Regions from separate parts of the Glaesserella sp. genome, predicted to be linked through region 2. Evidence: riboswitches for the same ligand, from Rfam matches in the RefSeq annotation. Region 2 holds a riboswitch; the other holds the start of a gene.
The links. A riboswitch is a leader RNA that binds a small molecule or an ion and turns the genes downstream of it on or off. The one in region 2 is predicted to bind lysine.
Positions count from the first base shown of each region.

Region 1 (3,428 bases), on a different contig from region 2:
CAAAATCATCTGACAAAGCTGAGGCGGTTGAGGAATCGTTTTAGCTTTTGGCGTTGTACTAGACGGCTTTGCCGGCTCAAACCAAGAATACAGTTCCGCCCCGCAGCCGTCTCCTGCCGGTATGGCGGCTTGGTTTTCACAATTTGTTGCATCAGCCGGACAAGTTAAGCGCACATGAAAATGTGAGTCGTGTGCATACCAAGGGCGAATTTTACGTAGCCATTCACGATCAGTTCCTGCCGTATTACACAATTTTACCTTAATTGCCGGATTAACAAAGATGCGATCTACTCGCGGATCCGTTGCTGCCAATTTAATTAATTTAGTGTGATTGTTTGTCCATAATTTTTCATCCACCACATTGGCACTACGGTCGACCATAATGGTTGCAAGCCCGGCAGGATTACGGGCGGTTGCATCGTCCATCGGTCCGAAACGTAACCAAATGTCAGCATCTAAACCCGTTTGATGGCTGGCGTGACCGGAAGAAAATCGTCCTCCGGCAGGCATTCCCATATCACCAATCAAAATCGGCGGAATTCCTGATGCCTTTGCTCGTTTACCTAAATGTTGTAAGTAGCCGAGTAATTGCGGATGGCCGTAGTAACGATTTTTAATCGAACGAATAACTTGATATCCCTCGCCTTTCAACGCAAGCGGTTGGGCGCCGATAATACATCCGTTACTATATCCACCGATCGATTGTGCTTTACCTGCGACCGGCGCCTTGATTTGCTCCCACTGCGATGCGACTGCCGAAGCGGAAAAAACAGCGACTGAAATCAAGAGCGTATTAAATAATCTCATTATGCTTTCCTAATATGAATGAATATGCTGATTTAATTGCGTCATTTTAGAGTAAGCCCGATTGAAAAGCAAAAGGCTGAAGTGAAAATACTCTGTTTGTTTTTTAGCCGTCGACATATTGTGTTGAATTAAGATACACCAATTTAATAAATTTTATTTGACATAAGCATAAGAAAAAGTTATTTATATGTGCGTTTTTCGTAGCCTTACGAACTAAAGTTATAATTCAAATTATAGCGGGAGAGGCGCAACGCTCAGGCAACTTATTTTAGGGAACTAGACCGATTGAGAATAAGTGATGGGAGTGATTGCCGAGATGTGAATTCACTAGACAGGAATGATCATCGGCTGAGCAGGTTGAATCCTATCAGCTGTCGTTTAAAACGATATTGTATGTGCGTTTTAAATGGAGTGCTCTTAATTTTGTATACACAAAGCCAAAAGTAACTCAATTCTATTTCCTCTCTAAAACTTCAGCCTTTATTTTGTAAACACAATTTTTATTTAACTCTATAGGAAATTTTAATTATGTCTCATCTTTCCGTGGCAAAATTTGGTGGTACGAGCGTTGCAAATTTTGATGCAATGACAGCCTGTGCAAACATTGTAACTGCAGACCCTAATACTCGCGTTGTCGTACTTTCTGCTTCTGCAGGCGTCACCAACTATCTCGTTGAATTGGCAAATGGTTGTGATTTAGCACGCCGTACTGAAATTTTAGATGCCGTTCGTACCATTCAATACAACATCATTGAGAAATTACAACAACCTCAAGCAGTGTCAGCGGATGTTGATGCGTTGTTAGAACACGTTGCCGCCCTTGCCGAATCAGCAAGCCTTGCAACGTCTACCGCACTCACTGACGAACTTATCTGCCACGGTGAAATGATGTCAACCAAGATTTTCACCCAACTATTGCAAGAAAGAAATTTCCCTGCAATTTGGGTTGATGTACGGAATATTGTGGCAACCAATAATCACTATGGTAAGGCAGCGCCAAACGATGAAAAAACCCAAAAACAATCCGATGCGATTGTCAAACCGCTGATTGCCGAAGGGAAAGTGGTTATTACTCAAGGCTTTATCGGTCGTGATGATGAAGGTAAAACCACAACATTAGGTCGTGGCGGTAGTGACTACTCTGCTGCATTACTTGCAGAAGTATTGAATGCGGATGATGTGTTAATCTGGACCGATGTACCGGGCATCTATACCACAGACCCACGTGTTGTACCTGCCGCGCAACGCATTGATACAATGAGCTTCAACGAAGCGGCAGAGATGGCAACCTTTGGTGCTAAAGTACTTCACCCTGCAACGTTATTGCCAGCCGTTCGTAGTAATATTCCTGTTTATGTCGGTTCAAGTAAAGCCCTGGAACAAGGCGGAACTTGGGTAACGCGTGACCCGCAACCTCGTCCGACCTTCCGTGCTTTAGCATTGCGACGCAACCAAACATTATTGACGCTTTCAAGCTTAAGTATGCTGCACGCACAAGGTTTCTTAGCGAAAGTATTTGCCATTTTGGCTCAACACAAAATTTCTGTGGATGTTATCACCACCTCTGAAGTCAGCATTGCGCTCACCTTAGATAAAACAGGATCGGCATCTTCCGGTGCGGATATGTTATCTGAAGCATTGTTAGCAGAATTACGTCAACACTGTAACGTTCAAGTAGAAAACGATTTAGCACTTGTGGCGATTATCGGCAATAACTTACATACTCAATCCGGTATTGCAAAACAATTATTCGGTACATTGTCTCCGTACAATATTCGCTTAATCAGCTACGGTGCAAGCACAAACAATGTTTGTACTTTGGTGAAAAACAGCGAAGCCGATGAGGTTATCCGCGGTTTACACGCAGCACTTTTTGAATAAAACGCTGCTCTGATAACCAAAAGGGCAAATCCAATGGACTTGCCCTTTTTGCAAAATAATCGTCGAAACTCACCGCTTGTGCGGTAATTTCTGCCAAGTCACTTCATTACGCAAATAAACCGGTTCAATCTCTAACGCAGATTGAATATTTCCCTGAGTAATCGCCGTTAAGGCTAATGGCAGCATATATTGCGCAGAGGGCAAGGTGATCTCGCTTATTTGTACATTCAAAGTCGCTTCGGTAAATTGCGGATAAGCGGTCCAACCGGTACCGACAACCACATAATCATCGTTTGGCAGAATTTGACTGATCGCTTTTTCCGGTGAACAAACTTGCTCCGCAATCACTTCTTTCCAACCATTCTCCGTTCTTGCAAATTGGGCAAAATAAACTTCATTCATTCGTGCATCAATCAGTGCAATCACATTTTTCGCAGCTGACTGCTGATAAGCCGCTTCTGCCATTACTAATAAATTTGAAATCGGAACTACCGACAATTCTGCACCGAGAGCCAAACCTTGAGCAATACCGACTCCGACACGTACGCCCGTAAAACTACCCGGACCACGCCCAAAGGCAAGGATATCAACATCTTTAATTGAAATCCCTGCATTGGACAGTAACTCATCAATCATCGGTAAAATACGTTGAGTATGAGTGCGGGGGCTTAATTCATCCGTAAATGTGACTTTTTGCTGATGTAACAAAGCCACAGAGCATGCTTCGGTGGCTGTGTCTA
Region 1 covers NZ_JBGXYA010000055.1:9,537-12,964, reverse strand. Annotated here, with positions in the region: gene mepA (penicillin-insensitive murein endopeptidase) at 1-807, opposite strand, end outside; lysine riboswitch at 1,040-1,232, shown strand; gene lysC (lysine-sensitive aspartokinase 3) at 1,336-2,688, shown strand; gene tsaB (tRNA (adenosine(37)-N6)-threonylcarbamoyltransferase complex dimerization subunit type 1 TsaB) at 2,758-3,428, opposite strand, start outside.
Region 1: linked by a shared signal. The riboswitch ahead of lysC (lysine-sensitive aspartokinase 3) and the one ahead of ACEYJ7_RS01945 (Na+/H+ antiporter NhaC family protein) in region 2 are both predicted to bind lysine.

Region 2 (3,428 bases):
CGCCGTTGCTCCGATGATCTTCACACCACGATCGTAAGCCTGTTGATAAGGTTTTGCACCGATAAACGCCGGAAGAAATGAATGATGGATATTAATTACTCGATTCGGGTAACGCTCGACAAATTCCGGGTTTAAAACCCGCATATATTTTGCCAGCACAATATAATCAGGATTGTATTCGTCAATTTTCTCACTGAGTAATTTATCGTGTTCAACACGTGTTAATCCTTCATGACTCACCAAGTGGAAAGGAACATCAAAACGTTCGGCAAGACTTCTTAATGTATCATGGTTACCAATCACCGCCGCAATATCAACATTCAACCCTCCATAGTAGGTTTTCATTAAAATATCGCCTAAACAATGTGCTTCTTTGGTCACTAAAATGACAATACGTTTCTGCTTTTGTTGAACGAGTTTATAGCTCGAACCTTGAGGGAGTGTAAACTGTAAATCAGCAAGCAATGTTTTATCATTAAAAATACCTTGCAATTCCGTTCGCATGAAAAATCGATGAGTATTACCGTCCACAAATTCACTATTTTGAACAATATTTAATTGATGTTTGTAACAAATATTTGTAATTTTTGCTACAAGTCCGGTATCATCCGGGCATTCTGTTAATAAAATTTTATTTTCAATCACTATATTTACCTTTGTTATATATAATTACAATTAAATATAAAAAAGAGAATCCATTTAAAATGGATTCTCTACAACGCTTTTAAAAAAAATAGAAATTAAATAAATTAAATTTCAAAATCTGACAAAGATTTACCTGCATCTAACGCTTTCTGAATAGGGCTTGGCGTTCTGCCTTGACCGGTCCAAGTTTTTTCAACACCATTGTCATCAACAAATTTATACTTCGCCGGACGAGGTGCTCGAGGTTCGCGTTTCTTACGTTCTTTTGCGGTCCCCGCAAGTAGTAATGCGAGTTCTTCCGCTGAGATGCCGTCTTGTGCAAGCAGCTCTTTATATTTATTTAATCCTTCTAGGCGTTTTGCTTTTTCTTTCTCTTCATTTTTAACTGCTTCACGTTTTTCTTCAACAATAATCGCTACTTTTTCAAGTAATGATTCCATTTGTTCAAGACTACTTTCACGCGCAATAACTCGTAAGCTGCGAATATTTGAAAGTGTTTTTAAAATATCTGTCATTTTTTTCTCCTAACGTGATATCTGTTTGGTCAATTACTTTAAAACTTAAATCCCAATGGACAATTTATATTAACTTAATAAATATTTTAGGTAAATAAAAAAATGCTAAATAAATTTAGTTTTTTAAGGTCCTCGGATGACAAACGAATAATTTATCTACATTTATAAGATAATTTTTATTAGTTACCTATTGGCAAAGGTTACTACTTCGGTTAATCTAGCTAAGTCCTACAAATTGTAGAGGTGCAAATTCGATAAGTATTCTTTTAGAGTGGAAAACGGTGAAAAAAGAAGAAAGGCGTATTTGCCGAAATCAATTAAGCGTCATCTTAATTGGTTGGTATCGTATCCGAAAGGGACGATACTGTCATAGCTTGTCTATGGAGTGCTACTGCTAGGCTGGGTTTTCATTTCTCCTGTCCCTCCTTAATTTTATTTTTATACCGTTCATTTAAGTATAAATATATTCAGTAGATCTCTGGCTTTTGTTTGACAGAATATCTTATAACAAAACAATCTTAGAGGTTTTATGAATCTAGTCGATTATTCCAACTCACTATGGTCTGTAGTACCAGCGCTTCTCGCATTGGTATTGGCTATTATAACGCGTAAGGTTATCCTTTCGCTAAGCATCGGCATTATCGTCGGAGCACTCATGCTTACCGGTGGTAGCCCTACCGATGCCTTTGTTCACTTAAAAAGCAGCGTAACGTCTCTTATTTATGGTGATGAAGGTTTAAATAAGAATAACGTGAATATCATTTTATTCTTGATTTTATTGGGTGTATTAACCGCATTACTCAGTATTTCCGGTAGTAACCAAGCCTTTGCAAATTGGGCGCAAAAACGCATTAAAGGCAGACGCGGAGCAAAATTAATGGCGGCATCTTTAGTGTTTGTCACCTTTATTGACGATTATTTCCATAGTTTAGCAGTAGGTGCGATTGCTCGTCCCGTTACCGACAAATTCAGAATTTCTCGTGCAAAATTAGCCTATATTTTGGACTCTACTGCTGCACCGATGTGCGTACTAATGCCCATTTCCAGCTGGGGAGCTTATATCATTACATTGGTTGCAGGGCTGTTAGCGACTTATAAAATCACCGAATATTCGCCTTTAGGGGCTTTTATGACCATGAGCCTGATGAATTTTTACGCGATTTTCTCAATGATTTTAGTATTTGCCGTTGCTTATTTTACTATTGATATCGGCTCAATGAAAAAATTTGAAATGCAAGCTTTATCTCAAACTGGCGATAAATCAGCAGAAGAAATTGAGTTAAAAGGCAGAATGCGTAACCTAGTTTTCCCAATCGTTACGTTAATTATTGCAACCCTTGCAATGATGATGTACACCGGCGGCTCAGTATTAGCCGAGAATGGTAAGCCTTTTGATATTTTAGGTGCGTTTGAAAATACTACCGTCGGTATCTCTTTGGTTGTGGGCGGATTAAGTTCAATTGCCGTAGCCAGCGTACTCATTTTGGTAGAAAGCAAAGTCAGTTTGACCGATTACATTAAATGTTATTGGATTGGTACCAAAGCGATGTCCGGTGCGATCACTATCTTGTTCTTTGCATGGACAATCAATGGTATTGTAAGCGATATGCAAACCGGTAAATATTTATCGACGCTAGTTGCCGAGACGATTGACCAGGCATTTTTACCGGCAATTTTATTCATTCTCGCTTCGGCAATGGCATTCGCAACCGGAACCAGCTGGGGAACATTCGGAATTATGTTACCGATTGCTGCAGCAATGGCAGCAAATGCAGATCCAACATTATTGTTACCATGTTTATCGGCCGTTATGGCAGGTGCTGTATGCGGTGACCACTGTTCACCGATTTCGGATACAACCATCTTATCTTCAACCGGCGCACAATGTAACCATATGGACCACGTAACTTCTCAGCTGCCATATGCCGTGATTGTTGCCTTAGCATCGATTGTTGGCTATTTAGTATTAGGTTTCAGTCATTCCGCCGTTTTGGGTTTTATGTCTACAGCCGTCGTTTTAGTCGGATTGGTGTTAATTTCCAAGGCGAAAACGCAAATAGTAGAATAACAAGCGGTCAGTTTTGCGTAATTTTTTGCAAATTCTTCTCAGAAAAAAAGCACACCTTGGGTGTGCTTTTCATTTATTTCATCCATTACACAGTAACGACGCTCATTTTCGGCCCGAATGGTTCAAAATGAATATCGCCTTCCGACCAACCGTTTTGTTTAAGTAATGCCACCATATTTTCCATGAATGCAACGGATCCG
Region 2 covers NZ_JBGXYA010000013.1:16,317-19,744, reverse strand. Annotated here, with positions in the region: gene purU (formyltetrahydrofolate deformylase) at 1-645, opposite strand, end outside; gene ACEYJ7_RS01950 (H-NS family nucleoid-associated regulatory protein) at 750-1,160, opposite strand; lysine riboswitch at 1,391-1,559, shown strand; gene ACEYJ7_RS01945 (Na+/H+ antiporter NhaC family protein) at 1,690-3,228, shown strand; gene hmpA (NO-inducible flavohemoprotein) at 3,314-3,428, opposite strand, start outside.